2 regions of the Dyella sp. KRB-257 genome follow, and region 2 is predicted to be linked to the other one. Evidence: riboswitches for the same ligand, from Rfam matches in the RefSeq annotation. Region 2 holds a riboswitch; the other holds the start of a gene.

Region 1 (12,956 bases), on a different contig from region 2:
TGGCCGTGCGCGTGTGCATGCCCACCACGTGCGGCGTGATCATGCGGGCGGTTGCCGTCGTGGTCGTGGGAGGTCACAGGAAGCGTTCGGCGAGGTGGCGAAGACCGCGCGACAATACGATGCCGTCGCCCCGTTATGCCATCACACTCTTACCGAACAAGCGAGTCGCGCCATGCCCTGGATCATCACCAAGTATCTGATCACCGCCGCCGTGGTGGTGGTCGTGTCCGAAGTCGCCAAACGCAGCGACCGCGCCGGCGCGCTGATCGCCTCGCTGCCGCTGGTGACCTTGCTGGCGCTGATCTGGCTGCACGTGGAAAAGCAATCCACCGCGAAGATCGCCAACCACGCCTGGTACACCTTCTGGTACGTGGTGCCCACGCTGCCGATGTTCCTGGCCTTTCCGCGCCTGCTGGCGCGCTTCGGCTTCTGGCCGGCGCTGGCGATCAGCGCGGCGATCACCGTGGCGTGCTTCGCGCTGTTCGCGCTGGCGGTGAAGCCGTTCGGCATCAAGCTGCTCTGAGCTGCTGCGCGCCCCTGTGGGAGCGGCTTCAGCCGTGACGCTTCGGCAGGCGCATGCTGTCGGCGCTGAAAGCCCCTCCCACAGCGTGAAATGCCTCCCACAGGGCGGCAGGCAAAACCGCCAGCTATCACCTCACGGATCGAAGCCCACGCCGACCAGGGCCATGGTCTCGCCGCTGTTGGGGTGGTGCAGGCCGCCGTTGGAGATATGGCGGATGGCAAAGCTCACGTGCTCGAACTGCAGGCCCAGCGTGCTGACGAACTGGTAGTGGCTGGAGAGCGCCTGGGTGGTGTGGTTGGTGCCGGCCAGCTGGAAGCTGAAGAACAGCGGGTGGTACCACGCACTCCTGTCGGTGGTGCGCAGGCGTGCGCCGGCGGCCACCAGCGCCACCGAGGGGCGCGTGGTCTGGCTGTACCGCTTGGTCAGGTCACGGCCGTCGATCCAGCCGGCCGAGAGATCCGGCGACCAGGTGTAGCGGCTGTTGCCGATGGCATGCGGCGCGAACACCGCCTCGACGAAGGCGGTATGGGTGCCGTGCGAATCCATGTAGCTGCGGCCGGCCTGCACTTCCATGTGGGTGGCGGCCTGGGAGAGCGCCGGGGCCAGCAGGGCAAATGCAGCGGCGAGACGACGGGGGGAGGAGATGGCGTGCACGGTCAGGGTTCCTTGTGTATTTTTGTTGTTACTGCACCCAATAGTTTAATAAAGATCCGTGCAGCCGCAATGAATATTCGTGCGTTGTTTTGCACAACAGAGCGTTCCGTCGGCGGCGGCGATCTGCGGCGCCGTCTTGCCGGCGGCGCCTTTCGTCAGCAGGTTGGCGGTAAGGCTGGCCAGGCCGGCCTTGCCGGGCGGATCCATTTCACCGCCGCGGCGGATCAGCAGTTGCGCGGTGACCAGCGGCAGGCCGGCACGACGCACGCTAGCTGAGCGGTGAGCAGCAGGGTCTTCACCATGGTCAGCTCCGCGTCGGGAATCGGCTGGGTGGCGAGCCGTTCGATCTCCGCGCGCAGCCGCTTCTCCGCCTCGTTGGGTGTGTTGTGGAAGTCGATCACGTCCTGCAGCGAGGCGGCGTCCAGGTCTCGATGCTGCCGATGGTCGGGCGCCGGTACGGGTGCACGGTGTACGAGTGCGGGCCGATCGCATTGAACAGCTTGCCGTAGGGGTTGGCCAGCACGCTCTGGCGGTATTCCTCCTGCACCACGGCGCGCTCGGACTTGAAGTTCTTCTCATCCACGTTGAGGTTGGACAGGCGCTCGGCTTCGGCCCACAGCAAAGTGCGCAGGTAGTTCGCCGGCACGACCTCGTAGTAATTGGTGACGTCGTCGCTGGTGGAGGCGTTGTTGGCGCCGCCGACATCCTCGGTGAGCCGGTCCATCTGCTCGGCGCGCATGTGCTTGGTGCTCTTGAACATCAGATGCTCGAACAGGTGCGCAAAGCCCGAGCGCCCGGCCGGATCATCCTTCGAGCCCACGTGGTACGAGACCTGTACCGTCACGGTAGGACTGGCGTGGTCTTCCACGCTGAGCACCTGCAGCCCGTTGGGCAGCGTGCGCTCGCGGTAGTGGATCGGCGGGACGGCCAGCTCGGCCGCGGCGACCGGTGCCGGCACGAACGCGGCGGCCGCCAGCAACGTGAACGAGGCGAGCCGGACGACGGCCCGCAGTGGGTGGTGCATGACGAAACTCCTTCCTGGATGGTCGGGCGACGATAGCAAGACCGCGGTCTGGACAGGCAGGACCTTTGCCATCCTCGCAGGCCCGCGAGAGGCGCTCGCGGCGGGGATCGGGTCGCCCGATGCCGACCCGCCGCGGGAGGGCGCGGGCGCCTGATGAAACCTCAGCCCGCGCTCGCCTGCGGGCGCAGCGTCTTGAGTCGTCGCTTCTCCTCGCGGCGCAGGCGGCGGGCGGCCTTGCGGATCCTGCGGTCGTGGTTGAACAGGTAGATCGCCGGGGTGCTCAGCAGCGTGAGCAGCTGCGACACCAGCAGGCCGCCGACGATGGCGATGCCCAACGGCTGGCGCATCTCCGCGCCGATGCCGAAGCCGATCGCCAGCGGCAGCGCCGCGCCCATCGCCACCAGGGTGGTCATGGTGATCGGGCGGAAGCGCACCAGCGCGGCTTCGCGGATTGCCTCGGGCGGGCTCAGGCCGCGCTCGCGCTCGGCGACGAGGGCGAAGTCGACCATCAGGATGGCGTTCTTCTTGACGATGCCGATCAGCATCAGGATCGCGATGATCGCCATCAGCGACAGCTGCGTCTGCGTCACCAGCATGGCGAGGAACGCGCCGGCGCCGGCCGCCGGCAGGGTGGAGAGAATCGTCAGCGGATGGCCGAGGCTCTCGTAGAGGATGCCCAGCACGATGTACATCGCCACGATCGAGGCCAGCAGCAGGATCATGCCGTTGTTCTGCGCCTGCTGCAGGCGCTGGTTGTTGCCGGTGAATTCCACCCGCACGCCGTCGGGCAGGTTCACCGCATACGCGGCCTGATTCACCAGCGCGATGCCGCGATCCTGGGTGACGTCCTTGGCCAGGTTGTAGCTGATGGTGGCGGCCTGCATCTGGTTGTGGTGGCGGATGCGGGTCGGCGCGATGCTCGGCGCGATCCTCGCCAGCGCCGACAGCTGCACCATCTTGCCTTGGTCGTTGCGCACGTGGAGGTTGAGCAGGGCGCCGGGGCTCAAATCCTCGGCCGAGCCGGAGGTGAGGATGACGCGGTACTGGTTGATGTCGGAGTAGATCACCGACACCTGGTTCTGCCCGAACGCGTTGTACAGCGCCGAATCGATCGTGCCCATGCCCACATGCAGCCGACCGGCGGCCTCGCGGTCCACCATCAGCCGCTGTTCCTTGCCGGTGTGCTCGAACTCGCTGCTGACGTCGCGGAATTCCTTGATGGTGCGCATCTGCCGCACCATCTTCAGCGTCCACGGCTGCAGGTCCTCGCCGCTGGAGCTGATCAGCTGGAACTCGTACTGGCCGCCGTTGCCGCCACTGCCGCCGCCGCCGAGGAACTGCGCCGCGCTCACCGACACCTGCACGTTGGGCAGTGCGTTGTACTGCTTCGACAGCCGCTCGACGACCGTCTTGATGCCTTCCTTGCGCATGCCCGGGCCGTCGCCGCGCGGCTTGAGGTCGACGAACATCTGCGCCGAGTTGCCCACCGCCCCGCCGAAGCCGCCGCCCAGCATGGTCAGCTGGTCGAGCACGGCCGGATCGCGCTTCATGATGTCGCTCACCTCGCGCGCGCGCTGGGTGAGCAGGGCGGGCGAGATGTTGGTGTCCGCGCTGATGAACACCTGCAGCTGGCCGGTGTCCTCGTCGGGCATGAAGGTGCCGCCGGCGGTCTTCACCACGGCAAAGCCGAGCACGCCGGTGAGGATCAGCAGCAGCAGCGGCTGCCAGCGCATCAGCCGGCGGTGATGCATGGCCCAGTCCAGGGCCCGCTGGTAGCGCACGAGGATGGCGCGATCGAAGCGCTCCACCGCCGCCTCGATGCGTCCGGGCGGCTTGGGCGGCACCGGCTCGTGCTTGAGCAGGCGTCCGCACAGCGCCGGAGTGAGCGTGAGCGAGACGATGGCCGAGATCACCACCGCCGCGGTCAGCGTCACCGAGAACTCGCGCAGCAGCATCACCAGCATGTTGTTGCCGAACAGCAGCGGGGCGAACACCGCCACCAGCGACAGCGTGATCGACACTACGGTGAAGCCGATCTCGCGCACGCCCTTGAGCGAGGCCTCCAGCGGCGCGTCGCCGTGCTCCATGTGGCGCACGATGTTCTCGATCACCACGATCGCGTCGTCCACCACGAAGCCGATGCACAGCACCAGCGCCACCAGCGACAGCGTGTTGAGCGTATAACCGAGCGCCCACATCGCCACGAACGCGCCGGCCAGCGACAGCGGCACGCTGAGCATGGCAATCAGGGTGGGGCGCACGCGGCGCAGGAACACCAGCATCACCAGCGCCACCATCGCGATCGAGATCAGCAGCGCGGTCTCCACCTCGTGCAGCGCCGACTTGGTGGTCTGGGTGAGGTCGAACACCGGCGTGATGGCGATGTTCGCCGGCAGCGAGCCGCGCAGCTGCGGCAGCTTGGCGCGGATCGCCTCCACCGTGGCCACCGCGTTGGCTTCCGGGCGCTTGCTGATCTGCAGGCCCACCGCGTCGCTGCCGTTGAACCAGGCGCCCTGGTACTTGTCCTGCTGGCCGCCGTAGACCCTGGCCACGTCGGACAGGCGCACCGCGGTGCCGTTGCGGCTGGCGATCAGCAGCCGGGCGAACTCCTCCGGCTCGTGCAGCGCATCGTTGGCGACCACGGTGTATTGCGTGCGGCCGTTGCTCAGGATGCCCTGCGGCGAGGTGACATTGGCCGCGCGCAGCGCGTTGCTGACGTCGGTGGGAGTGAGGCCCTTGGCGGCCAAGGCGGCCGTGTCCAGCTCGATCCGCACTGCGTGCGGCGTGCCGCCGAACACCTGCACCTGCGCCACGCCGGGAATCTGCGCTACCGCCGGCTTGAGCAGGGTGTCGGCCAGATCGAACAGCTTGTCCTGCGGCAGGCCGCTGGAAGTCAGCGTGATGAACAGGATCGGGATGCTGGCGGTGTCGAACTTGAAATACTGCGGCGGCGCGGGCATGCCGCTGGGCAGGTCCGGCGCGGCGGCATTGATCGCCGACTGCACGTCGCGCGCGGCCTTGTCGGCCGTGCGGTCGAAGGTGAAGCGCACCATCACCGAGGCGGAGCCCTCGCTGGCGTTGCCGTACATCTCGTCCACGCCCGGGATGCGCCCCAGGTGTCGTTCCAGCGGCGCCAGCACGGTGCTGGCCATGGTCTGCGCGCTGGCACCGGGCTGCTGCGCCACCACGTAGACGCCCGGGAACTCCAGCGACGGCAGCGCCGCCACGCCGAGCAGCAGATAGGCGCAGATGCCGGCCAGCACCAGCCCCGCGGCGAGCAGGGAGGTGCCGACCGGACGGCGGATCATCGGGGCGAAGATGTTCATGGGGCGTCCCTACCAAGGATGGGGCGCGCGGCCGGGGCTGCGCCGGGGTGGCTAGCGTAGCGTGCCACCGGCGCGCGGTTCGTGGGCCAGAAGATGGGCGGGGGCATGCCGCACCCTATGCTCCTGCCCGGTGCAGCGGGATGTGCCTTAAGTCCGGCCCTGCCGAAAGACCCTACCGGCGGGAGAGGGACTCAAGTTCCGGTAGCCCGCAACCGTTCGCGCTGAGCGCAGGCGCACCGCGCCGAAGTCGAAGCGCTTGCCTCAAGGCCACACGGCCGAGTCCCTCTCCCTCCGGGAGAGGGTGCCGACAGGCGGGTGAGGGTTCGGGCGGAGCGAGCGCGTATCGGCACCCCCGCACCCTCTCCCCAACCCCTCTCCCGGTGGGAGAGGGGCTAAAAGCCCGCCACCCACCGCGTTCGCGCTGAGCGCAGGCGCGTAGGCACACCATCCCCACACCGTTCGCGCTGAATGCAGGCGCGCCGCGCCGAAGTCGAAGCGCCCAACGGGGCGCGCTCAGCCGCCGGGCGCGTAACGCAGCGTCAGATACCAACTGCGGCCGGGCTGGTTGAAGTAGTAGATCGTCTCGTAGCGGCGATCGAACGCGTTGGCCAGCCGCCCCTCCAGCGCCCAGCCCGGCGCGAAGGCATAGCTGGCGCGCAGGTCGACGGTGGCGTAACCGCCCAGTCGGTGGGTGTTGGCCACGTCGTCGTAGCGCGCGCCGGCCACGTTCCAGGTGGCGCCTACGCCGACCTCGCCGAAGCGGCGGTCCAGATCGATCCGCGCGGTGCGCTCCGGCCGTCGCGGCAGCCAGTGGCCGTCGTTCGCGCCGCCGTCGTCGTTGCGCGGCTGCAGCCAGGTCAGGTAGCCCTGCCAGCGCCAGCCGGCCAGCGTGGCGCCCAGCTGGCCCTCGATGCCACGGATGCGCGCGCGGCTGATGTTCAGCGGGTAGTAATTGCTGTCCAGCGCGATCAGCTGGCTGATCCGGGTCTGATAGGCGTTCAGTGCCCAGTTCCAGCCCTCACCCTGCTGCGCCACGCCCAGCTCGGCGCTGCGCGAGGTTTCCGGCTTGAGGTTCGGGTTGCCGCTGCCGTAGGGGTAGTACAGGTCGTTGAAGGTCGGCGCGTGGAAGGCGCTGCCGTAGCTCGCCGACAGGCGCAGGCCGTGATCGAGCCGGTAGCCCCAGGCCAGCGCGCCGGTATCGTGGTTGCCGAACTGGCCGTTGTGGTCGTGGCGGGCCGAGGCCTGGAGCTCGTTGCGGCCGAACGTGCCCTGATACTGGGCGAACACGCCGGTGTCCTGGCGCCGGCTGGCCAGATAGCCGATATCGCTGGACAGGTGCTCGAGCTGGTAATCCGCGCCCAGCGTCAGCAGCTGGTTGTCGGCCAGGGTCAGGTCGTTCTGCCACGAGGCCTGGTTGCGGCGCGAGTCCGAATAGCGCACGTAGCTGCCATCGTTGTAGGTGGTGGCCTTGTCCAGGCTCTGTCCGGCGCCCACGGTCACCTGCCAGAACGCCAGCGGCCGGAACGTGAGCCGCGCACCGACCACCTGCTGCTGGTTCAGCGCCTGGTTGCCGTAGGGTGCGCCGTCGAAATAGACGAAATTGCGGCTGCGCAGCCAGGTGGCGGCCAGCTCGGTGCCGCCGTCCCAGCGGTAGCCGGCATTGGCCAGCGCGTTGTAGTTGCGGTAGCCGTCGCTGTCCGGCTCATTGGCGAAGCAGCCGGCGAACACGGTGCCGGCGCCGACGCGGCAGGCGTTGATGCCGTGGGTGTACTCGCCGCCCAGGCTGAGGTTGTACCAGGCGTGTCGGTCGCCGCCGGACAGGCCGACCTGGCTGCCGACGGTATGCCGGCTGCCGCTGGTCACGCTCAGCGACGGGGCGAGCTGGCCATCGGCCTGGCCGTGGCGGGTGAAGATCTGGATCACGCCGCCGATCGCGTCGGCGCCGTACAGGCTGGAGCGCGGCCCGCGCACGACCTCGATCCGCTCGATCTGCTCCACCGGAATCTGCTCGAACGCCGCCAGCCCCGCGCTCACGCTGCCCACCCGCACGCCATCGACCAGCAGCAGGGTGTGCGAGGAATTGGTGCCGCGCAGGAACAGCGAGGTCTGCTCGCCCATGCCGCCGGATTGCGCGAAAGTGACGCCGGGCAGGCCGGTCAGCAGGTCCATCAGCGAGGTCGGCTGCAGTCGCTCGATGTCCGCCCGGGTGATCACGCTCACCGACGACAGGGCGTCGTCCACGGTGATCGCGGTGCGCGTGGCGGTGACGATCACCGGCTCCATCGGCGGACTGGCGGCCTGCCGTGCCTGCGCCGTCTGTGCAGCTGTTGCAAGGATCGCGACCGCCACGGCGGTCGCCACGAGATTCCTGTTCATCGTCTGATTTCCTTCGCCGTGCACCCGCGCGCGGCTCAACAAGGGATGAGCTGGCAGGACATCGTGGGGAAAGCACGGCGACAGACGCACGACAAGGGCGCGATCCGTACCGCAGCCTCGCCCACCGCGAGCCGCCAGGACAGTCGAATCGGGCCGGTCTCCGGGCTTGCGAGCGACACGCGGCGAACCGCGCATACCGGACCACGCCTTCCCATGCCTAGGCACAGTGGCTCGTGTGGCCCGGCGATTCACTCGCCTACCGTTGCGGGGGCAGCGCCGGACTGGTTGCGCGCGAACGCGCGACGCACCGGCTTCCCGTTTCATCCCATACACCGTATGTATGGGACACCCGAAACAAAGATCACTATATCCGGCGATCGGTGCAGGTTCAAACAATGTTTGTTTCCAAATCATGCAAAGAGACGCCTGTGTGCCCAAATTGATGTTTTCTAGGAAATAAACTCGGCGCTTGGCGATGAGGCCATGGCCTATGGATGCAGCACACACCAGCGGAATGAGGCAGTTACGAGGCGTCGCGGCCAGCGACGCGCCCGCTTGGGCAGATGTGTCGAACGCGGCGATCGTCACTGTGGCGACCCGATCAGGACATGCCTGGGTGACAGCAAGCGCATCGCGCCGCTTCGAAGATTCGTGCGATATGCTAAAAAAAAGTTGACTGCCTGTTAGATCTGACGCTAGCGTTTGGCAGTGTCGCCTCGGATGTGGCCCGGCGACGTCGCGTTTGCGGCTGTCGGGAGCTCAAGTAGGACTTGATGGTAGTTGGCGATTTTTGGGGCGTGGGAGATGTCCTGTTGCAGAATCGGTTGACCGGAGTTGGATTTCTTGGGTCGCCTTGATTTAGTTTTTTTGAGCCCGTAAGGGTTCGCTTGGGGAGAGAGTTATGAGCAAGAGTCGTTTCACGCGCGGGGTTCAGCCGCGTCGCAATGCGCTGGTGACAGCGCTGGCCGTTGGGCTGGCGGGCGTCGCCGGCGTCGCCAGCGCGCAGAGCACCACCGGCACCATCTTCGGTCAGGCCGTGCCGGGCGAGACCGTTACCGTCACGTCTGCCGCGACTGGTGTGTCGCGTGATGTTCAAGTGGACAGCAGCGGTCGTTACAGCGTCGCCAACCTCCCTGTCGGCACCTACTCGGTGAGCCTGAAGAAGGACGGCAGCGTCGTCAGCACGCGCGACAACGTGACGATCTCGCCGGGCGGTGGTAGCGCTGTTAATTTCACGGTTGACACCACCAATCTGTCGGCTGTGACTGTAACCGGCAACGCCCTGCCTTCCATTGACGTCAGCAGCGTCAACTCCAGTACCGTGATCACGGCTGCCGACCTCCAGAGGCTGCCGGTGACCCGCAGCGCTGAAGCCATCGCGCTGCTCGCTCCGGGCACCGTGCAGGGCAGTAACTACTTCGCCAACGCCGTCTCGTTCGGCGGTTCGAGCGTGTCCGAAAACGCCTACTACGTGAACGGCTTCAACACCGGCGAACCCTACCGCAACATCGGTGGCTTCCAGCTGCCGTATGGCGCGATCGAGCAGCAGGAAACCCTCACCGGTGGCTACAGCGCCAAGTACGGTCGTTCCGACGGTGGCGTGATCAACCAGATCGGCAAGCGCGGCACCAACGAGTGGCATTTCGGCGGTCAGGTGATCTGGGAGCCCAAGTTCCTGGGAGGCACTCCGAAGAACAATGTCTATGGCAACCCGGCCGTTCCCAACCCGATCGCCAACCCGAACAGCATCGATGGGCTGACGCATTACCAACTGGAAGATCCAAGCAAGCCGGGTACGCTGTACCAGTACCGCAACGACAACAAGCAGTGGGAAACCGTCTATTCGGCGTACGTCGGTGGTCCGCTGATCGAGGACAAGCTGTTCCTGTTCTTGGCCGGCGAGCAGACCAAGGCCCATTCCACCAACGTCCAGAACGTCGACCTGGGCCACGTGCAGTACAACGAGGATAAGAGCTCGAAGTTCTACGGCAAGTTGGACTGGAACATCACCGACAACAACGTCTTCGAGCTGACGATGTTGAAGAACAAGCAGTACGCGAACGGGTTCGCGCCGGGTCAGACTTACAACTTCGACTACGACACGCTGCAGACTGGTTCCTTCCTTGCTCCCAACGACACCCGGAAGGACGACGCCGATTTCTACATCGGTCACTTCACCAGCTATCTGACCGACGACGCCACGCTGAGCATCCTGTACGGCAAGGCGAGCTTCAATACGCCGACGCAGTACAGTAACCAGTGCCCGTACCCGTTCATCTCGCAGGCATACAACCAGAACCCGGCCTATACCGGCGGCACGCCGATCAGGAATTGCCAGACGAACACCAGCTGGTACTCGGATTCGGCCAAGCTCTCGACGCACGGCCTGCGCGTCGACTTCGACTACCGCCTGGGTGATCATGGCCTGTCGGTCGGTATCGACAACATGAACTACGGTGCCAAGAACCAGGGTCCGACCCAGCAGAACCCGTTCAACCCGAGCGTCAACTACTACTGGCGCTACTACCCGACCTACGTTCAGCAGCGCGAGGTCGGCTGGCAGACCAACATGACCACCTCGCAGAAGGCGTGGTACGTGCAAGACGCCTGGCAGGTCACCTCGAACCTGCTGCTGAACATCGGTATCCGCAACGATCACTTCACCAACTACAACGACGTCGGCAAGGCGTTCGTCGACCTGAAGAATCAGTGGGAGCCGCGCATCGGTGCGAGCTGGGATGTGTACGGCGATTCCACGTTCAAGGTCTACGGCAACGCCGGTCGCTACTACCTCGCGCTGCCGCAGAACGCCGCCGAGCGCGCTGCGAACCGTTCCACGTACGTGCTCAATTACTACACCTATACCGGGATCGACCAGTACGGTCAGCCGACCGGCCTGCAAAAGTTCAACGGTCCGATTTCACCCGATGGTGAGTTCGGTCTGCCGAAGGATCCGCAGCAGGTCACCGCGCGCAACCTGAAGCCGGAGTACCTGGACGAGTTCATCGTGGGCTTCGACAAGCAGCTCAACGAGAAGTGGACCTATGGCGCCAAGGCGATGTGGCGTGATCTGAAGGTCGCCATCGACGATGAGTGCTCGCCGTATCTGATCGCGGCCAAGATGAGCAAGCTGGGTCTGAACCCGGATGACTATTCCGACTCCATTTACGGTCCGGCTTACTGCCGCCTGTTCAATCCCGGTCGCACCAATAACTTCCTGGTCACCGCCAATGCCGGCAGCGGTCAAGCTGATCAGATCGTGTCGATGACCAACGCGGATTGGGGCTTCACCCAGGGTGTGAAGCGCAAGGTCGGTTCGGTGAACCTGTACCTGGAGCATCCGTTCGACGGCAAGTGGCAGGCACGCATCGATTACACCTGGTCCCGCGGTTTTGGTAACACCGAAGGCCAGGTGCGTTCGGACTTCGGCCAGGGTGACGTCTCCAAGACCGAAGACTGGGACAACTACGCGCTGATGGACGGCCAGTACGGTGATCTGCAGAACGTGCACAAGCACCAGATCCGCATCCGTGGTGCCTACCAGATCACCCCGGAGTGGCTGGTGTCCGGTACCCTGCTGGCGCAGTCCGGTCAGCCGAAGTCGTGCCTGGGTTACTACGGCCCGTACGGCGTGGATGATCCGGCCGGTTACAATGGCGGCGGTAGCGGCAACTACCACTGGTGCGCCGGCAAGCGCGTGCCGCCGGGCACGGTCGGTACGACGCCGTGGACCAAGCCTCTCAACCTGGGTATCCACTACACCCCGGACTTCGCCGACCACAAACTGGGCTTCCACCTGGACATCTTCAACGTGTTCAACGAGCAGAAGCCCGTCCAGACGGATCCGACGTTCGCCAATGCTTACAATGGCGGTACGGATGCCAATGGCAACCCGGCACCGGACACGATCTACATCAACAACAGCTATCATCAGGCGCTGTTCTATGAGACCCCGCGCACGGTGCGACTGTCGGTGACCTACGACTACTGATAAGCGTCGTCGATAGACACCAGAAAACCACCGGCCGAGAGGCCGGTGGTTTTTTTTCCGTTGATCAGGCCGGGCAGCCTTGCCACGGCAGCAGCCGGGCGTAAGACGCCGCGCAGGCCTCCCGATAGAGAAGGGCTATCGGGAGCTTCCTGCCTCCAGCAGCAGCCGAAGTGGTTCGAGCTGTGCCTCGTAATGGCGCCATTGGTCGATGCCACGCCGATGGATCGATTCGCGAACCTGGGCGCTACTGGGCGTGGCCACCGGCGCGGCATTTTTCTCCGGGGCGAGGCACGCCTCTTCCATCGCCAGGCCGCAGTGCTCCAGTACCTTGCCGAGGGTACCGGCCGTGTCATCCACCAGCGAAGCGTAGTCCACATCGATCATGGCTCCGGGCAACTGCCGATGCCACGCATCGACAAGCCGGGAGTACTGCCTGTAGTAGTGCGCCAGCGAGCCGAACTGGTAGCTGTAGGAGGACACGTTGCCGAACATCGCCTTGAAGTTCGAAAAGCAGGTGTCCATCGGCTCACGTGCCATGTGGAGAATGGGCGCGTGCGGCAAGGCGCGTCGAATGAAGGCGACCATTTGTATGTTCGCCGGCAGTTTGTCGATGTAGAACGCCTTGCCTTGGGCGCGCCACTGCGTCTGGCGCAGATAGCGTTCGCCCAGTTGCTGATAGTCGAGATCCGCAGCCTTGTCGATGATCGAAAGCAGGCCACGTGCCCGGGCGGGAACCACGTCGGCGACCCAGTGCAACTGCCTCCAGAAATCGATGATCTCGCCCGCTGACGTGATCGCAGAATGGCTGGACAGCATGCGATCCAGCAAGGTGGTCCCCGATCGCGGCATGCCTACGATGAAGATGGGGGTCGGGCCACTCGAGGAGACGCTCGTCGCCTTCGTAGGCAGTCTTTCCGGCAGCTCGATCAATGCGTTGGTGAGTGCTTCCTCGGCGGCTGCATCGTAAGGATTCAACTCCGCCATCAGCGTGTTGCATTGATCAAGCGCGCGCCAAGCTTCCTCGTAGCGGCCGAGATCGTCGAGAGTCTTGAAGCGGGAATA
Region 2 (18,546 bases):
TTTCCCACTCCGCTCACGCGCGAACTGATCGACTCGTTCTCGCCCGTGCTGCACAGGGCCGGTTGGGTGCGACTGCGCGCCATCGATGTCGCGCAACGCAAAGGGGCGGCATCTTTCGATGCCGCCCCGGTAACCATCGTGAGTCGGTCGATACGCTACACGCGCGGACCGCGACGGAAGCCGCCGAAGATCAGCGACAGCACGAACAGCACCAGGAACACCACGAACAGGATCTTGGCGATGCTGGCGGCGCCGGCGGCGATGCCGGTGAAGCCGAACACCGCGGCGATCAGGGCGATGACGAGAAACACGATGGCGTAATGAAGCATGGGATTGTCTCCTGGGTGGATGACCGCGCCGCGCCGCGGTGGCGGCGCGCGCTTCGTGCCGATCAGTGGCGCAGCGTCTGCTGGAATTCGCGGACCTGTTTTTCCGCCTCGTCACGGGCGATGCCGTAACGCTCCTGCACCTTGCCGGCGAGGTACTCGGCGCTGCCCTCGGCGACGGTGAGATCGTTGTCGGTGAGCTTGCCCCACTTGTGCCTGATGCTGCCGCCGAGCTGCTTCCACCGACCCTTGATGGTGTCCTCGTTCATGGCGATGTCCTCGTTGCTTGGGAAAGGCGGCGAAGCGGTGTCGCCTCGTCCGTCATCGATTGCAGCGGGCGCGGCGTGAAGGGGGCGTGCGTCGGCGAAGGCCGCCGCAGCGGGGGTTCACGCTGGTGCAGCGGACAGTCACGGGGTCTTCGCGCGGTGTGCACGCTGCGAGCCGGGATGTGCGTGGTTCCGAGGGGTGCGCAGGTGGGAGCGTGGGCATGGCGCCGGCGCCTTCGCCTTCGCGGCGATGAGCAAGGTGATGGATACCATGGCTCCCTCTCCCCCACGGCTTGGCCATGGAGGAGAGGATTGGGGTGAGGGGCTTTGCCCGGCCCGGATTGCCTGCCAGCAAGAGCGCCCCCTCACCCAACCCTCTCCCCCGAGCGATGCTCGGGGGAGAGGGCTGAAGCGGTGCGGCAGCTTGATCGCAGACTCGTCCTCGCGACGATAGGCAAGGCGACGGAGAAGCTGCTGGAGCCATGACTCCCTCTCCCCATGGCTTGGGCATGGGGGAGAGGGCTGAAGCGGTGCGGCAGCTTCATCGCAGATTCGTCGCGGCCGCAGGCAAGGTGATGGAGAAACTGCTCGAGCCATGACTCCCTCTCCCCCATGGCGTTGCCATGGGGGAGAGGGCTGGGGTGAGGGGGGGCTTTGGATGCCGCAGGTTCCCGGGCGTGGTGGTTGTCGCCGAAAGTGAACAGCCTCTCTCTCCCCCGAACGATGAAGCTGTTCGGGGGAGAGGGAGCAAGGCGCGGGTATCGGGGTGGCGTGGTGTTCGCAGGGCGATCGGCCGGACGGCCGCGCCGCGCATGCGCCGGCCGCCTGTCATGGCAAAAAAAGCGCCACCGGGGCCACCTCGCGGGGTGCGGCGATCGGTCGGTGGATCAGCTGGACGACTTCACCTCGAACGAGCGGGTCGACACCGGCTTGCCGTCGAGCGCGATCTCCACGGTGTACTTGCCCTCGGGCCAGGCGTTCGGATTCTGGATCTTGAACGTGGTGACGGCCGGGCCGGTGGTGGCGATGGACTGGCTGATCGCGCTGACCAACTGGCCCTTGCCCTCGTCGTAGCGCCAGCGCGCGCTGAGCGTGGCGCCGTCGGTGCGGCCGCTGGTTTCGACGCTGGCGTAGATCGCCTTCTGGGTCGCGGCGATGGTGTCCTTGGGCCGGCTCACGGTGTGCGCGGCGGTGACGGCATCCCCGACCACCACCTTGCTCACGGCGAACGCATCGCCGGCCGCCGGTGTGGCGCCGGCGGTGGTGCTGGCCGGGGCCGGCGCGGTGCCGGCGGGCATTGCCGGCGTGGCGGCGGTGCCGGCGGGCGCGGGTGCGGTGCTGGCCGGTGCCGGGGGCATCGCCGGCGCGGTGGGCGTGGTGGTGGTGCTGGCCGGGGCCGGCGTGTCGTTGCTGGCGTCGTGCTTGCCGCAGGCGCTGAGCATCAGCAGGCCGCTGGCGGCGAGGCTGCACAGGAGAAGGGGGCGAGCGGACGTTTTCATGGGGAATCTTCCGTCTTCAGCAGGGAGGGGGACAACGCCGTCCGTGGCCCCGGCGACGCGCAACGCGCCGCCGGGGTTGAGAGGCTATTCCTGACCGGCTGAAGCCCTGATTACCATCACGGCGCACCGTTCACATCACGGTGAGGTGCCCGGCGTCCGATTACTGGCGCGCGCCGCGCAGGTTCACCGGCGTCGCCGGCGTGCTGCTGCGGTACGGATTGATGTCCAGCCCGCCGCGCCGCGTGTAGCGGGCGTACACGCTCAGCTGCGCGGGCGCGCAGCGCGCCATCAGGTCGACATAGATGCGCTCCACGCACTGCTCGTGGAATTCGTTGTGCGTGCGGAACGAGACGAGGTAGCGCAGCAGGCCCTCGCGATCGATCGGCCGGCCGCGGTAGCGGATCTGCACGCTGCCCCAGTCCGGCTGTCCGGTCACCGGGCAGTTTGAGCGCAGCAGGTCGGACACCAGCGTTTCGTCGATGACGTCGGCGTCGTGCGTGCGCAGGTAGTCGGCCTTGGGCGGGCCGTAGTCGTCGATGTCCAGCGGCTGGTCGTCGATGGAGGCGCCGCCCAGGTCGCGCAATGCATGGATCACGGCCGACGGCACGCTCAGCTCCACCTTCACCGCGGCGCCGGCGGCGGCGGAGAGATCGCGTTCCAGCAGGGTGATCAGCGTGGCGGTGTCGACCATGCGCTCCTGCGCGAAGCCGTTGAGGTAGAGCTTGAACGACTTGGACTCGATGATGTTCGGCGAGCTCGCCGGCACGCGGATCTCCACCAGCGCCACCATCGGCTTGCCGCGCGCGTCCAGCCACGAGAACTCGTAGGCGTTCCACACGTCCACGCCGTGGAACGGCAGCGGCGTGGCCACGCCGATCTCCGCGCGCTTGGCCGCGCGCGGAATCGGAAACAGCAGCGCGGGATCGTAGCGATCGGCGTAGACGGTGGTCTTGCCGAGCAGGGAGTCGTCGGGGGTGTTCATGCGCAAAGTGTAGCGGGCGGCCATCGCCGGGCTGCGACGCGGGTCGCGCCCACGGCGTCGCGCCCCGCCCCCGATGCGCGGCGAGCGGGACGCGGCAGCGGCGCGATCAGGCGTTGACCGAAGCCATCATCGCCTCGGGGTAGCGCGTGCCGGCGGCCGCGTCGGGCGGAAATACGTCGTTGACCTCGGCCAGCTCGGCGGCGCTCAGGCTCACCTGCAGCGCGTTGAGGTTCTCGTCCAGCCGCGCGCGACGCTTGGTGCCGGGGATCGGCACGATGTCCTGGCCCTGCGCCAGCACCCAGGCCAGCGCCAGTTGCGCGGGCGTGCAGCCCTTGCGGTTGGCCAGCACCTGCACCTGTTCGACCAGCGCCAGGTTGCGGGCGAAGTTGTCGCCCTGGAAACGCGGGCTGTGGCGGCGGTAGTCGTCCTCGGCGAAATCCTCCGGCCGGGTGATCGCGCCGGTGAGGAAGCCGCGACCCAGCGGTGAGTACGCCACCAGCGCCACGCCCAGACGGCGGCAGGCGTCGAGCATGCCGTTGGTTTCCGGGTCGCGCGTCCACAGCGAGTACTCACTCTGCAGCGCGGCGATCGGGTGCACCTTGCAGGCGCGCTCCAGCGTGGCGCCGGAGGCTTCGGACAGGCCCAGATAACGCACCTTGCCGGCCTGTACCAGCTCGGCCATCGCGCCCACGGTCTCCTCGATCGCCACGGCCGGATCCACGCGGTGCTGGTAGTACAGGTCGATCGTCTCCACGCCGAGGCGCTTCAGGCTGGCGTCGCAGGCGGCGCGCACGTACTCCGGGCGGCCGCTGATGCCGCGCACGGTGGGGTCGCCGGGGTCGCGCACGATGCCGAACTTGGTGGCCAGGAACGCCTCGTCGCGACGCCCCCTGATCGCCTGGCCCACCAGCACCTCGTTGGTGTGCGGGCCGTACATGTCGGCGGTGTCGAGCAGGGTGACGCCGCGATCGAGCGCGTGCTGGATGGTGGCGATCGACTCGGCGTCGTTGCGACCGCCGTAGAAATCGCTCATGCCCATGCAGCCGAGGCCGAGGGCGGAAACCTGCGGGCCGTGGCGGCCGAGCGTGCGCATCTGCATGGGTGTGCTCCTGGTGCGGTGGGGAGGGGAGGCGCTTTCGACGCCCAACGGCCGGTCATTCTGCGCGCCGGTCGGTGATGGATAAATGATCAATAATGGGCAACACCATTCCATGGAAATAAACAATCGTGGATCGCATCGAAGCCATGCGCCTGTACGCGCGCATCGTCGAGCTGGGCAGCTTCACCGCTGCCGCGGACGACCTCAGCCTGCCGCGCGCCACGGTCACCCACTCGGCGACTCGGGGATGATCGGGCGCCAGGTCGGCCGGCTCGCCCAGGTGACCATCGCCAGCGCCGATTACGTGCGCGCTCACGGCACGCCGCGCACGCTGGCCGAGCTTCCGCACGGCCACGTGGCGGTGAACTGGGCCTCGCCCACCACGCGGCGCGTCGAGCCGCTGGAATTCGTGGTGAGCAAGCGGCGGCGCGAAGTGGTGCTGCCCTCGCGCGTCACCGTCAGCGGCGTGGACGCCTACCTGGGCTGCTGCGAAGTGGGGCTGGGCCTCGCCCAGTTTCCGCGCTACCACGTGGCCGACGCGCTGGCCGAAGGCCGCCTGATCGAACTGCTGCCGGACACCCCGCCACCCTCGCTGCCGATGACCGTGCTCTATCCGCAACAGCACCAGATGCCCGCGCGGCTGCGGGTGTTCGTGGACTGGCTGGCCGGGTTGTTCGAGACGCACGGACCGGGATAGGCGCGCGATCGCTCCGCGCCTCACTGGCCATCTGTCGCTCACAGGGTGAGCTCCTACCCGGCAATCTACCCGTAGGAGCGCACCCTATGCGCGACCGCTTTTCCGCGGAGCTGACCCGTCGCCCACAGGTTGGGCTGCTATGTGCAGACTAAGGCTTCAGCGAAAGCCGCGCTGCGGAGCGGCGTCGCCCAGCGTCGCCTCGGTGAGCGCCACACCCATCGCCGCCAGCGCGGGGCGCTGCTCGGCGAGCGGCAGGCGCACGATGCGGTCTTCGATGGCGGCGAGTTTCTGCATTGCCGGCAGCGCCATCACCGCCGCCACCAGCGCCGCCATGCGCGGCCAGCGTGTCGCGTCGATGGCGTACTTCACGAAGGCCGCGGTGCGGAAGAAGCTGGCCAGCGTGAGGTCGGCGATGGACAGCTCGCCGAACGCGAATCCCGAAGACGGCAGCTGCGCCTCCAGGTAGTCCAGCGCGGCGGGAATCTCCTCCTCGCGCGCCTTGCGCACCACGGCCTCGTCGGCCTCCTCGCGAAACAGGAAACGCCTGGCGCCGAGCTGGAAGAACAGCTTCCAGATCAGCACGTCGCCCAGGTGCGTATCGGCGTATTCCTCCAGCCAGCGCGCGCGGGCGCGATCGGCCAGGTCGGCCGGATACAGCGCCGGCGCGGGGTGGCGCTCTTCCAGGTACTGGCAGATCACGCTGGAGTCGTTGAGCACCAGCTCACCGTCGATCAGCACCGGGATCCGGCGCAGCGGGCTGAGCCGGGTGAACGCCTCGTTGCCGACGAACGGGGCGATCGGGTCGATCCGGTAGGCGATGCCCTTCAGCTCCAGGAACGCGAGCACCTTGCGCACGTAGGGCGAGATCGGGCTGCCGATGACGCTGACCGGCTCGGACATGGCGCGATTCCTTCGGACAGTGGCGGGACGGGCAGGGTGCGATGACGCCGCGCACAGCGTCAAGGTGCGCTCGTCGACAGGACTTCTGGCAGGGGTCCCCCCGCAGGGGCCGGACTAGGATCAGCGGCTGGGCAGCGCCAGGGGCGCTGCGGGCGTCCGCCTTGCGGGCACGCCGCGAGTCAGGGAATGCTGTCCCGTATCTTCCGGCGCCTGTGGGCGTCCGTCTTCACGTCAGCGGAGTCCCCCATGTTCTCTTCTCTCGGTACACCGCGGCTGCTCGGTGCGCTGGTGCTGGCCGGCCTGTCGACCGGCGCCTGCGCCACCGGCCGCACGCTCACCGACGCGGACTACGCCCGCGCCGAACAGTTCGTCAACTACAAGGCGATCCCGCTGGTCGATCACGCCGTGACCCGGGTGGACTGGCTCGACGGCACGCATTTGGTCTACCTCGACCACGACGCCCGCGGCGACCGCTACCTGCGCATGGACACCGCCACCGGCCAGGTCGCGCCGCTGTTCGACCAGGCCAAGCTCGCCGCGGCGCTCGACCGGCTCGATGGCGGCAAGCCGCTGGAGGCGAACAAGCTCGGCCTGAAGCACATCGCGCCCACCGCCGATGGCCGCTACCGGTTCAGCGTGCACGGCAAGACCTACGTGTGCAGCGCCGACGCCAGCTGCGCCAGGCCGGCGGGAGGCAAGGAACCGGGTGCGCTGTCGCCGGACAGGAAGAGCGAGGCCTTCATACGCGACTGGAACCTGTGGGTGCGCGACGTGGCCACCGGCAGGGAGACCCAGCTCACCACCGACGGCGTGGAAAACTTCGGCTACGCCACCGACAACGCCGGCTGGAAGCACACCGACAACGCCATCGTGGAGTGGTCGCCGGATTCGAAGAAAATCGCCACGTTCCAGCAGGACCAGCGCAAGACCGGCGAGATGTACATGGTCTCCACCGGCGTGGGCCATCCCAGGCTCGAAGCGTGGAAGTACCCGCTGGCCGGCGACAAGCACGTCACCCTGATCGAGCGCGTCATCATCGACGTGCCGACCAGGAAAGTGGTGCGGCTGGACATGCCGCCGGACCAGCACCGCTCCACCCTGTGCGACGACGTCAGCTGCGGCTCCGACGGCGGCTGGGACGACGTGAAGTGGGCGCCGGACGGCAAGACGCTGGCCTTCGTCTCCACCTCGCGCCATCACAAGCACGAGTGGCTGCGCATCGCCGATGCGGCCACCGGCAAGGTGCGCACGGTGTTCGAGGAGAGCGCCAAGACCTACTACGAGAGCGGCATCGGTCGCGCCAACTGGGCCTACCTGCCGGCCACGCACGAGGCGGTGTGGTACTCCGAGCGCAGCAACTGGGGCCAGCTTTATCTGGTGGACCTCGACACCGGCAGGCTCAAGCGCGCCATCACCACCGGCGAGGGCGTGGTGACCGAAATGCTGAAGGTGGATCCGAAGACCCGCACCGTGTGGTTCGAGGCGGTGGGTCGGCACAAGGGCATGGACCCGTACTTCAGCCAGTTCTACAAAGTGAGCCTCGACGGCGGCAAGCCGACGTTGCTCACGCCCGAGCCGGCCAACCACGAGATCAGCCTGTCGCCCGATGGCGCCAGCTTCGTCGACGCGTATTCCACCCCCAGCGTGCCGCCGGTCACCGTGCTGCGCGCCAGCAGTGACGGCCACACGCTGGCCACCGTGGCCAGGGCCGACATCAGCCGCCTGCAGGCGGTGGGCTGGGTGCCGCCGGTGCCGATCACGGTGAAGGCGCGCGACGGCAAGACCGATCTGTACGGCCTGATGTTCAAGCCGACCAACTTCGATCCGTCGAAGAAGTACCCCGTGGTGGACTACATCTACCCCGGTCCGCAGGTCGGTTCGGTGGGCTCGCGCAGCTTCAACGCCGCGCGGGTGGACCACCAGGCGCTGGCCGAGCTCGGCTTCATCGTGGTGGCGATCGACGGCATGGGCACGCCGTGGCGTTCGAAGTCGTTCCATGACACCTGGTATGGCGACATGGGCGACAACACCCTGCCCGACCAGGTCGCGGGCCTGAAGGAACTGGGCCGGCGCCATCCGTGGATGGACTTGACCCGCGTGGGCATCTGGGGCCATTCCGGCGGCGGCAACGCGTCCACCGACGCCATGCTGCGCTACCCGGACTTCTTCAAGGTCGCCTGGTCCGAGAGCGGCAACCACGACAACCGCAACTACGAGGACGACTGGGCCGAGAAGTACCAGGGCCAGCTCATCGTCGACAAGGACGGCAAGAGCAACTACGACGACCAGGCCAACGAGAACCACGCGGCCAGGCTCAAGGGCCACCTGATGCTGGTGCACGGCACCATGGACGACAACGTGCCGCTGTCCAACACCCTGCTGATGGTGCGTGCGCTGATGGACGCCAACAAGGACTTCGATCTGCTGCTGGTGCCCAACGCCCACCACGGCTACGCCAAGGACGCGCCGTACGTGATGCGCCGCCGCTGGGACTACTTCGTGCGCTACCTCGCCGGCGACACGCCGCCGGCGCAGTACCGGGTGACGCCGCCGAAGATGTGATCCCGGCAGTGGCTGCCGCGACGTGCAACGCACGAGGGCCGGTCGTCGACCTGCCCTCGTGCCCGCGGCGCCGTGCATGAGAGCGATACGTGCGCCGGACAGGCGTCCCTCCTCGTCGACCGTCTCTCAAGTAAACGTTCTGTAACGCATTGGTTTTCTTCGCGAACGTCGGGCGCGCGCATGCGGGGGCCTGGGATGCTCAGAACGTCATGTCGAACGCCACCTCGCCCTGCACGCCGACCTGGTAGGCGGAGACGCGGCGCTCGAAGAAGTTGGTCACTTCCTGCACGTCCTGCAGGTCCATGAAGTCGAACGGGTTCTTCGTGCCGTACTTCTTCGGCAGATCGAGCTGGGCCAGACGCTGGTCGGCGACGTATTCCAGGTACTGGCGCATGTCCTTCACCGACAGGCCGGCGACGCCACCGGAGAGCACGTCCTCGGCGAAGCGGGTCTCGCAGGCGATCGCCTCTTCCAGCATCTGTTCCACCTGCGCGCGCATGGCGTCGTCGAACAGGTCCGGCTCTTCCTCGCGCACGGTGCGCACCACGTCGAAGGCGAACGCCATGTGGCCGGACTCGTCGCGGAACACCCAGTTGGTGCCCGACGCCAGCCCGTGCAGCAGGCCGCGCGAACGCAGGAAGTACACGTAGGCGAACGCGGCGTAGAAGAACAGCCCCTCGATGCAGGCGGCGAAGCAGATCAGGTTGAGCAGGAACTGCCGTCGGTGCTCGCGCGTTTCCAGCCGCTTGAGTCCTTGGATCGAGTCGATCCAGCGGAAGCAGAAATCCCCCTTGGCGCGGATCGAGGGGATGTTCTCGATCGCCGAAAATGCCTTGTTGCGCTCGGTGGGATCGGGAATGTAGGTATCCAGCAACGTGAGATAGAACTGCACGTGCAGCGCCTCCTCGTACAGCTGGCGCGACAGGTACATGCGCGCCTCGGGCGCGTTGATGTGCTGGTACAGGTTCAGCACCAGGTTGTTCGACACGATGCTGTCGCCGGTGGCGAAGAACGCCACCAGCCGATGGATCAGGTGGCGATCGGCGGCGGACATCTTGGCGTTGAGGTCGGTGGTGTCGAGCGAGAAATCCACTTCCTCCACCGTCCAGGTGTTCTTGATCGCGTTCTTGTACATCTCGTAGAACGCGGGGTAGCGCATGGGGCGCAGGGTGAGGGCGAAGCCGGGATCGAGAAGGCGGCTGTCGCGGGCTGTGTCGTGGCTCATGGGTTTTCCTTTCAAAAATGTGGAATCTTTGTCATCGCGCTGAGTCCTCCTCTCGTCGTCCCAGCGAAGGCTGGGACCCAGTGACTTCAGGCTTCTCCGCCGCGGGTTGTCATCCAACGACGCTGGATCCCAGCCTTCGCTGGGATGACGTTCGTTTCATGGGTAAGGTTCGAGTACGTCATGCAGCGCGAATGGAATCGACGAATGCAGGAGCGAAATCCCTGCGTGTACATGCTCGCCAGCCGCCGCAATGGCACGCTCTACATCGGCGTGACATCGAACCTTCCCGCGCGCGTCTGGCAACACCGCAACCAAGTCATGGAAGGATTCACCAGTCGGCATCGTGTTCATGACCTTGTCTGGTTCGAGCTGCACGAAACCATAGAATCGGCGATTGTGCGCGAGAAGGCGCTGAAGGCGTGGAAGCGTGCGTGGAAGGTCGAGCTCGTCGAAAAGTCGAATCCATACTGGCGTGATCTGTATGCGGAGATTTGCGGCTGATATTCCCCCGATCTTCCCAGTCCGTCATTCCAGCGAACGCTGGAATCCAGTGCCTTCCACGCGACGACGAAGTCACTGGATCCCAGCGTCCGCTGGGATGACGAGCTCCTACTGGCAGGCTTCGCAGTACTCGGGGTTTTCCAACGAGCAGAACACCGCGGCGTTCGCCTGATCCTGGTCCGCCGGCGCAGTCGCCTTCGATGCACTTACCGTCGCCTTGGCGATCTTCGTCGCCGGCCGCGAGCGCAGGTAGTAGGTGGTCTTGATGCCGGCCTTCCACGCGTACATGTACATCGAGCTGAGCTGACCGATGTTCGGGTTCTCCATGAACAGGTTGAGCGACTGGCTCTGGTCGATGTAGGCGGCGCGGGCGGCGGCCAGGTCGATCAGCGCCTTCTGCGGCAGTTCCCACACGGTGCGGTAGATCTGCCGCAGGCGTTCGGGGATCGCCGCGATGCCCTGGATCGAGCCTTCGGCCAGCTTGATCTGGTCGCGCACCTCGGGTGTCCACAGGCCGAGCGATTTCAGCTCGTCGGCGAGGTAGCGGTTCACCTGCAGGAAATCGCCGGACAGCGTCTCGCGCTTGAACAGGTTGCTCACCTGCGGCTCGATGCACTCGTAGCAGCCGGCGATCGAGGCGATGGTGGCGGTGGGGGCGATCGCGATCAGCAGCGAGTTGCGCAGGCCGTGCTGCTGGATGGTGCCGCGCAGCGTTTCCCAGCGCGTGGGTTCGTGCGGCGTGGCGTTGGGCCAGTAGTCGAACTGCAGCTCGCCGTTGGCCGCGCGGCTCTCGGCGAAGCCCGGATGCATCCCCAAGTCCACCGCCAGCTCGTTCGACTGGCTCAGCGCGTGGAAGTAGATTTCCTCGGCGATGCGGCTGGACAATGTCAGCGCCTCGGCCGAGTCGAACGGCAGCCGCAGCTTGAAGAACACGTCCTGCAGGCCCATCACGCCCAGCCCCACCGGGCGCCACTTGCGGTTGGCCACGGCGGCGGTGTCGATCGGGTAGAAGTTGAGGTCGATCACCCGGTCGAGCTGGCGCACCGCGGTGCGTACGGTGCCGGCGAGCTTGTCGAAATCGAACGCGCCATCGACCACATGCCGCGCCAGGTTGATCGAGCCGAGGTTGCACACCGCCGTTTCAGAGGCGTTGGTGACCTCGAGGATCTCCGTGCACAGGTTGGACAGGTGGATCACGTTGTCCGGTTTGGCCGTCTGGTTGCTGGTGGCGTTGCAGCGGTCCTTGAAGGTGATCCAGCCGTTGCCGGTCTGCGCCAGCGTGCGCAGCATGCGCGCGTACAGCTCGCGCGCCTTCACCGTCTTCACCGCCAGGCCATCGGCCTCAGCCTTGCGATACGCCGCTTCGAACGCCTCGCCCCAGCTGTCGACGAAGTGCGGCACCACCTTGGGATCGAACAGCGACCAGTCGCCGTCGCGCTCCACGCGGCGCATGAATTCGTCGGGGATCCAGTTGGCCAGGTTGAGGTTGTGCGTGCGGCGGGCCTCGTCACCGGTGTTGTCGCGCAGCTCGAGGAACTCCTCGATGTCGGCGTGCCACGGCTCCAGGTAGACGCAGGCGGCGCCCTTGCGCTTGCCGCCCTGGTTCACCGCGGCGACCGAGGCGTCCAGCGTCTTCAGCCATGGCACCAGCCCGTTGGAATGGCCGTTGGTGCCGCGGATCAGCGAACCGCGCGAGCGCACCCGCGACCACGCGATGCCGATGCCGCCGGCGAATTTGCTGAGCTTGGCGACGTCGGCGTACTTGTCGTAGATCGATTCGAGCGAGTCGAGCGGCGAGTCGAGCAGGAAGCATGAACTCAACTGCTCGTGCGTGGTGCCGGCATTGAACAGCGTGGGCGAACTGGCGATGTATTCCAGCGACGACAGCAGCCGGTACAGCTCCAGCGTCTCGCCGATGTCGTTGCCGCCCAGCGCGCAGGCGATGCGCATGAAGAAGTACTGCGGCGTCTCGATAACGAAGCGCTTGGTGGGATGGCGCAGCAGGTAGCGGTCGTACACCGTGCGCAGGCCGAAGTACTCGAAGCGGCGCGAGGCCAGCGGATCGATCGCGTCGTTGAGCTTGCGCGCGTTGAGTGCCACGAACTCGCGCAGCCGCGCGTTGAGGATGCCGACCTCGGCGCCCAGCGCGATCGACTGCGAGAAGCTCTGGATCTCCTGGCCCGCGACCTCCTTGTCGATGTACGCACTGAGCAGGCGCGCGGCGAGCTGGCCGTACTCCGGCTCCTCGGCGGTGAGCGCGGCGGCGGTGCGGATCGACAGTTGGTCCAGCTCGGCCGTGGTGGCGCCGTCGTACAGGCCGCCGATGGTCTTCAGCGCCACCCGCAGCGGGTCGACCGCATGCAGGCCGTCGGCGCTGCGGGTAACCGCCTTGACGATCTTGTTGACGTCGACGATCTCCTGGCCGCCGTTGCGCTTGGTCACGCGCATGCTGCCGGGGTTGTGCGGCGGGGTGAGGGCGAAGTCCGATGCGCTGTCGCGTGCAACGGCGGCGGGCGCGGGCACGGTGTGCTCGCGGGCCGCGGGTTCGGCGGTTTCCATGAAAGTGCTCCCGAAGTGGAAGCCGCCGCGCCGGTCCGGGATGGCGGCCGCGACGGTTCCGAAACTCAAACGCCTGCTCCCGCGCGCAGGGCCTGAGGCTTGGCTTCCTTGGGGAACGACGCGTCGACACGCAGGCGCATGACGGCCTGCGATGCGACGCGCTTCCCCGCGGAAGCGGTCACCTGCGCCGGGTCGCGAGAGCATCGGCGCATCGCGTCTCACCGGACGCGACCGCCGGCCCGTGGGGCCCGACGTGCTGGCAGGTCTTCGGACTCGCGGACCCAGGCTTGCGCCTACCTAGTCCCCCTCGCTTCCCAGGCGCGGCGGCCCAGTGCATGTGAGGAGTTTCGTTTCCACTTACCGCTGCGGGGCAGTTCCGGATTTGCACCGGATTCCCTTTCAAGCCCGACCGACAGCCGCGTCTGGACGGGCACCAACGAGCGCAACATAGAGTGGCGGGAGAGCGAGGTCAACACCACATCTTGTGCATAAGCCTGTGGAAAAGCCGCCTGTGACCAGCGCAGGCGCGGGCTACGGCCGATCGCGACGGCTGCGGCTCAGAAGCGCCCGGCCGTCTGCAGCGCCTCGACTTCCGCGTCGGTGAACAGGCGCGAGCGGGTGAGGAAGCGCACGCCTTCGCCGTTTTCCAGCGAGAACATGCCGCCGCGACCCTCGATCACGTCGATGATCAGCTGGGTGTGCTTCCAGTATTCGTACTGCGACGGGCTCATGTAGAACGGCGCGCCGGCGATCTCGCCCAACTGCACGTCGCGGTCGCCGACGATGAAGTCGTCCTGCGGATAGCACATTGGCGAGGAGCCGTCGCAGCAGCCGCCGGACTGGTGGAAAAGCACCGGCCCGTGCCGTTCGCGCAGCCGCTCGATCAGCGCCTCGGCGGCGGGTGTGGCGAGTACCTTGGCGATTTCGGCAGCGTGGTTGGACATGCGGCTCTCCCGGATGCGGCGTCAGAACGTCAGCCGCGCGCCGAGCATGACGCTGCGGTCGGGGCCGGGTTCGAAGTAGCGGCCGTTGCCGTCGTTGACGATCACCGAGCCGATGTAGCGGCGGTTGGCGAGGTTGTTCACCCGCGCGCTGAGGTCCAGCCGGGTGGTCTGGCCCAGCGCGAAGGTGTAGCCGGCGTCGAGGTCGACCAGCGCGTAACCGGCGGCGCGGTCGGTGCCGAAGTCGTTCACCGTGACCGAGCCGACGCCGGTCAGCGTGACGCCCTCGCGCCAGCCCGTGCCGCTGCCGTGCTCCAGCCGCAGCGAGCCGTAGTCCTGCGGCACGCCGGGCAGGCGCGAGCCGGCGGCGACCGGGGTGGTCGGCACCGTGCACGGCGAACCGCTGCAGGCCAGGTAGCCGTCTTCGAAGCGCGCCCGCAGGTGGGTGACGCCGGCGCTCAGCCGCCAGCCCGGCGCCAGCTCCCCGGTGGCGGACAGTTCCACGCCTTCGCGGCGGGTATGGCCGGCGTTGCGATAGGTCGCGCGGCCGTTGGTATTGGTCGCCACCGCCAGCTCGTTGCGGGTGTCGGCGCGGAACAGCGCGGTGTCGAATTCGAGGCCGCCGGTCGCCTGCCACTTGGCGCCCAGCTCGTAGTTGTTGCTGCGCGCGGGCTTGAGGTCGAACGCCAGCCCGGCCTGGCCGTCGCTGCGATAGCCCAGCTCGTTGTAGCTAGGTGTCTCGAAGCCCTTGCCGAAGCTGGCGTAGATGCGCACGTTGTCGGCGGCACGGAACTGCAGCCCCGCCACCGGCGTGGTGGCGCGGTAGCTCACGTGGCCGCTGTCGTCGGGGTTGCGCGCGGTGATGTAGAAGTCGTGCTCGGCAAAGCGCACTTCATCGTTGCGCAGGCCCAGCAGCACCGACCAGCGCGGCGCGAAGTGCCAGTAGAACTGCGCGTACTCGGCCACGTTGTTGACGTTGTCGTGCTCGTTGCGGCGCAGCGCGCCCTTCACGCCCAGGGTGGAGCCGATGAAGTTCTCGTAGCCGGTGCGGCGCTGGATCTGATAGTCGCCGCTGGCGCCGAGCACCGCCTCGTAGTCGCCTCCCGCCAGCTCGCCGCGGTGGGTCCAGCGCAGGTCGGCACCGCCGTAGTGGGTGGCCGGGGCGATCACGCCGCCGGCCTGCAGCGGGTTCTTCTGCACGAACGGGGGAATGGACAGGTACTGCACGATGCTGCGCTGGCCGTAGTACGCCATCGCGCGCAACTGGTCGGCCTGGCTCAAGGCCTGCTCGTAGACCAGCCCGAGCTGGTTCTGCTCGGCGCTCTTGCGGGTGTTGTATTGCGCCGCCACCGCGGTGGCCTGGCGCCGGTCCTGGTTGAGCTGGGCGCGGGTCAGGCCGAGCGGGTCCTGGGTATTGGGCTGGTTGATGCGGTTGAGCAGCACGGTGAGCTTGCGCCCGTGGCCGAGGTCGATGCCGAACTTGGCGTTGTCCGACTCGCGCCGCACGCGGCTGTGCGCGCGGTAACCGCCGGAGAGGAATTCCGAGGCGGCGATGTTGTAGTTCACCGGGCCGGCGATGCCGCGCGTGTTGGCCAGGAAACGGAAGCTGTCGTAGCTGCCGCCGTACACGCCCAGCGTGGTCTGCGGCACCGCGGTGCCGTCGGCGCTGTACAGCTGCACCACGCCGCCGGCGGCGTTGCCGTAGAGCACCGAGAACGGCCCGCGCAGCACCTCCACGCGGTCGGCCGAATCGAGGTTGAACTGCGCCACCTGGCCCTGGCCGTCGGGCAGGGTGGACGGGATGCCGTCCATGTACACGCGGATCGAGCGCACGCCGAAGGTGGAGCGCGAGCCGAAGCCGCGGATGGAGATCTGTTCGTCCTGCGCGTAGTTCTGCCGGTCGCGGGCGAGGATCCCCGGCACGCCCGCCAGCACCTCGGAGAAATTGACGCCGGGCTGGCCGCTGGCGGCCGGATCGACGCGCACCACGCTGAGCGCGGCGGGCACGTCGAACGGCGGAATGTCCAGCCGGCTGGCGTTGACCTGCACGGCGGGCAGCAGCCGGGGGCCGCCTGCGGCCGGCGCCTGCTGCGCCATCGCCGGAGCCAGCATCACCGCGCAGGCACTGGCGCTGGCGGCGGTGAGCCGCCGTCGCGCGGCCGCGCGATGGATCGGGGTCGGCAGGAGGCGAGGCGGCTCGTTCGGCGCGTGCTTCAAATCGATCTCCTGTGGAGTTGACGCAATGACGCCACCGCCGCGCGCATGCGGTGGCCCGGATGCGCGCGGCGCGGCCAGTCTATGGGCCGCGGTAGATCAACGGAACCTTGTGCTGCGCCGTCAGAAGAAGCCGAGCTTGTTCGGCGAGTAGCTCACCAGCATGTTCTTGGTCTGCTGGTAGTGGTCGAGCATCATCTTGTGGTTCTCGCGGCCGATGCCCGACTGCTTGTAGCCACCGAACGCGGCATGCGCCGGGTAGGCGTGGTAGCAGTTGGTCCACACGCGGCCGGCCTGGATGCCGCGGCCGAAGCGGTAGCAGCGGTTGGCGTCGCGGCTCCACACGCCGGCACCCAGGCCGTACAGCGTGTCGTTGGCGATCGCCAGCGCCTCGTCCTCGTCCTTGAAGGTGGTCACCGACAGCACCGGGCCGAAGATCTCCTCCTGGAAGATGCGCATCTTGTTGTGGCCCTTGAACACGGTCGGCTGCACATAGTAGCCGTCCTTCAGGTCGCCGCCGTGCATGGCGCGCGCGCCGCCGGTGAGCAGCTCGGCTCCTTCCTGCTTGCCGATGTCCAGGTACGACAGGATCTTCTCCAGCTGTTCGCTGGAGGCCTGCGCGCCGATCATGGTGGACGGATCGAGCGGGTTGCCCAGCTTGATCGCCTCCACCCGCTTGATCGCGCGCTCGATGAACTTGTCGTAGATCGACTCCTGGATCAGCGCGCGGCTGGGGCAGGTGCACACCTCGCCCTGGTTGAGCGCGAACATGGTGAAGCCTTCCAGCGCCTTGTCGAAGAAGGCGTCGTCGGCCGCGCAGACATCCTCGAAGAAGATGTTCGGCGACTTGCCGCCCAGCTCCAGCGTCACTGGGATCAGGTTCTGGCTGGCGTACTGGCTGATCAGGCGACCGGTGGTGGTCTCGCCGGTGAAGGCGATCTTGGCGATGCGGTGGCTCGAGGCCAGCGGCTTGCCCGCCTCCAGGCCGAAGCCGTTGACGATGTTGAGCACGCCCGGCGGCAGCAGGTCGCCGACGATCTCGGCCCACACCAGGATGCTGGCCGGGGTCTGTTCGGCCGGCTTGAGCACCACGCAGTTGCCGGCGCCCAGCGCGGGGGCGAGCTTCCAGGTGGCCATCAGCAGCGGGAAGTTCCACGGGATGATCTGCCCGACCACGCCCAGCGGCTCGTGGAAGTGGTACGCCACGGTGTCGTCGTCGAGCTGGCTGAGGCTGCCTTCCTGTGCACGGATGCAGCCGGCGAAGTAGCGGAAGTGGTCGATCGCCAGCGGCAGGTCGGCGGCCATCGTCTCGCGGATCGGCTTGCCGTTGTCCCAGGTCTCGGCGTGGGCGAGCAGCTCGATGTTCTGCTCCATGCGGTCGGCGATCAGGTTGAGGATGCGCGCGCGCTCGGCGGCGGAGGTCTTGCCCCAGGCCTCCTTCGCGGCGTGCGCGGCGTCGAGCGCGGCCTCGATATCCGACGCGTCGGAGCGGGCGATCTCGCAGAACGGCTTGCCGGTGATCGGGGTGATGTTCTCGAAGTAGCGCCCCGCCTTGGGCGCCACCCACTGGCCGCCGATGTAGTTGTCGTAGCGCTGCTTGAAGGGCACCTGCACGGCGAGGTGCTGCTGTTCGAGTTTGGTCATGGCGTGGCTCCGCGTGGGGTGGAAGGTGAGGGGAATGGAGCAGGAGCCGTGCCAGCACGCTGTCGCCATCGCTCTTTGCTGCACCGTGCCAACCGCGCGCAGCGTCCGTGCGCTGGGGAAAAAAAATCCTGCCGCTGCATCGCAGCAGCGTCGCTCGCGAAGGTCGCGTTGCACTTCGCAAACGCATGTGCTTTGTATCGGAACACGCAGCGCAACAGCTGTCGCAATCTGCGACAGCCCGGAGTGTTCCATGCGACACAACGCGATATCCGATTCGATCGACGCCGCCCGCCGCAGCTTCTTCGGCGCCGGCGCCGCGCCCCGCGGGCTGGTGTCCGACACTATCCTTGCCTCGTGGCGACGCTGCCTGGAGCAGGGGCTGGTGGCCAGCGCGCGGCCCAGCGTGGCGCCGGTGGAGCGACGCGCACTGGGCGAGATGCAGGAGCGCCACGAGGCGCTGCGCCGGCTGTGCCGGCCGGAGCTGGAGGCGCTCTACGCCAGCGCCAACCAGGCTGGCAGCATCGTGGTGCTGACCGCGCCGGACGGCTTCATCCTCGATGCGCTGGGCGATCCGGACTTCCTCGACAAGGCCGCGCGCGTGTTGCTGCGCCCCGGCGTGCCATGGAGCGAGCAGGCCACCGGTACCAATGCGATCGGCACCGCGCTGGTCGAGCGTCGCCCGGTGGAAGTGCACGGCGCGGAGCACTACTACGCACCGCATCGCGTGCTCAGCTGCTCGGCCTCGCCGATCTTCGATCCGCAGGGCCGGGTGGTCGGCGTGCTCGACCTCTCCGGTCACGCCTCGGTGCACCACCTGCATGCGCTGGGCATGGTGCAGCTGGCGGTGGAGCAGATCGAGCATCGCCTGTTCGAGACCGCCTTCGACGGCGCCGACATCGTGCGCATCCAGCCCGACCCGGCGCTGATCGGCACGGCGCGCGAGGGCATGCTGGTGTTCGAGGGGCATCGCCTCGCCGCGGCCAACCGCCATGCGCTGCGCCTGCTCGGGCTGGACTGGAGCGAGCTGGGCAGGCGCCGCTACGACGAGCTGTTCGCCTCCGCCCTGCCGGTGCCCGGCAGCATGGGCAGCATGCGCTGCCAGACCGGCGACATGGTGCACGCCAGGCGCGA

What was found. Region 2 has a riboswitch for cobalamin ahead of ACO2Q2_RS08290 (ribonucleoside-diphosphate reductase subunit alpha). Riboswitches for the same ligand answer to the same signal wherever they lie in the genome.
Region 1: another riboswitch for cobalamin. It lies ahead of btuB (TonB-dependent vitamin B12 receptor); the one in region 2 lies ahead of ACO2Q2_RS08290 (ribonucleoside-diphosphate reductase subunit alpha).

Annotation. Positions count from the first base shown of each region.
Region 1 covers NZ_JBMSDZ010000012.1:959-13,914, forward strand. Annotated here, with positions in the region: gene ACO2Q2_RS10725 (cation diffusion facilitator family transporter) at 1-77, opposite strand, end outside; gene ACO2Q2_RS10730 (DUF3147 family protein) at 173-523, shown strand; gene ACO2Q2_RS10735 (acyloxyacyl hydrolase) at 656-1,177, opposite strand; gene ACO2Q2_RS10740 (hypothetical protein) at 1,223-1,444, opposite strand; gene ACO2Q2_RS10745 (hypothetical protein) at 1,402-1,578, opposite strand; gene ACO2Q2_RS10750 (M16 family metallopeptidase) at 1,575-2,201, opposite strand; gene ACO2Q2_RS10755 (efflux RND transporter permease subunit) at 2,363-5,527, opposite strand; gene btuB (TonB-dependent vitamin B12 receptor) at 6,041-7,903, opposite strand; cobalamin riboswitch at 8,038-8,271, opposite strand; gene ACO2Q2_RS10765 (TonB-dependent receptor) at 8,805-11,894, shown strand; gene ACO2Q2_RS10770 (tetratricopeptide repeat-containing sulfotransferase family protein) at 12,030-12,956, opposite strand, start outside.
Region 2 covers NZ_JBMSDZ010000008.1:3,490-22,035, forward strand. Annotated here, with positions in the region: gene ACO2Q2_RS08235 (DUF1328 domain-containing protein) at 156-329, opposite strand; gene ACO2Q2_RS08240 (CsbD family protein) at 392-595, opposite strand; gene ACO2Q2_RS08245 (hypothetical protein) at 1,480-2,091, opposite strand; gene queF (NADPH-dependent 7-cyano-7-deazaguanine reductase QueF) at 2,252-3,073, opposite strand; gene ACO2Q2_RS08255 (aldo/keto reductase) at 3,180-4,172, opposite strand; gene ACO2Q2_RS08260 (LysR family transcriptional regulator) at 4,301-4,423, shown strand; gene ACO2Q2_RS08265 (LysR substrate-binding domain-containing protein) at 4,420-4,869, shown strand; gene ACO2Q2_RS08270 (glutathione S-transferase family protein) at 5,026-5,769, opposite strand; gene ACO2Q2_RS08275 (DPP IV N-terminal domain-containing protein) at 6,016-8,331, shown strand; gene ACO2Q2_RS08280 (ribonucleotide-diphosphate reductase subunit beta) at 8,531-9,556, opposite strand; gene ACO2Q2_RS08285 (GIY-YIG nuclease family protein) at 9,761-10,057, shown strand; gene ACO2Q2_RS08290 (ribonucleoside-diphosphate reductase subunit alpha) at 10,166-12,616, opposite strand; cobalamin riboswitch at 12,858-13,069, opposite strand; gene ACO2Q2_RS08295 (DUF779 domain-containing protein) at 13,174-13,560, opposite strand; gene ACO2Q2_RS08300 (TonB-dependent receptor family protein) at 13,582-15,669, opposite strand; gene adh (aldehyde dehydrogenase) at 15,895-17,415, opposite strand; gene ACO2Q2_RS08310 (sigma-54-dependent Fis family transcriptional regulator) at 17,666-18,546, shown strand, end outside.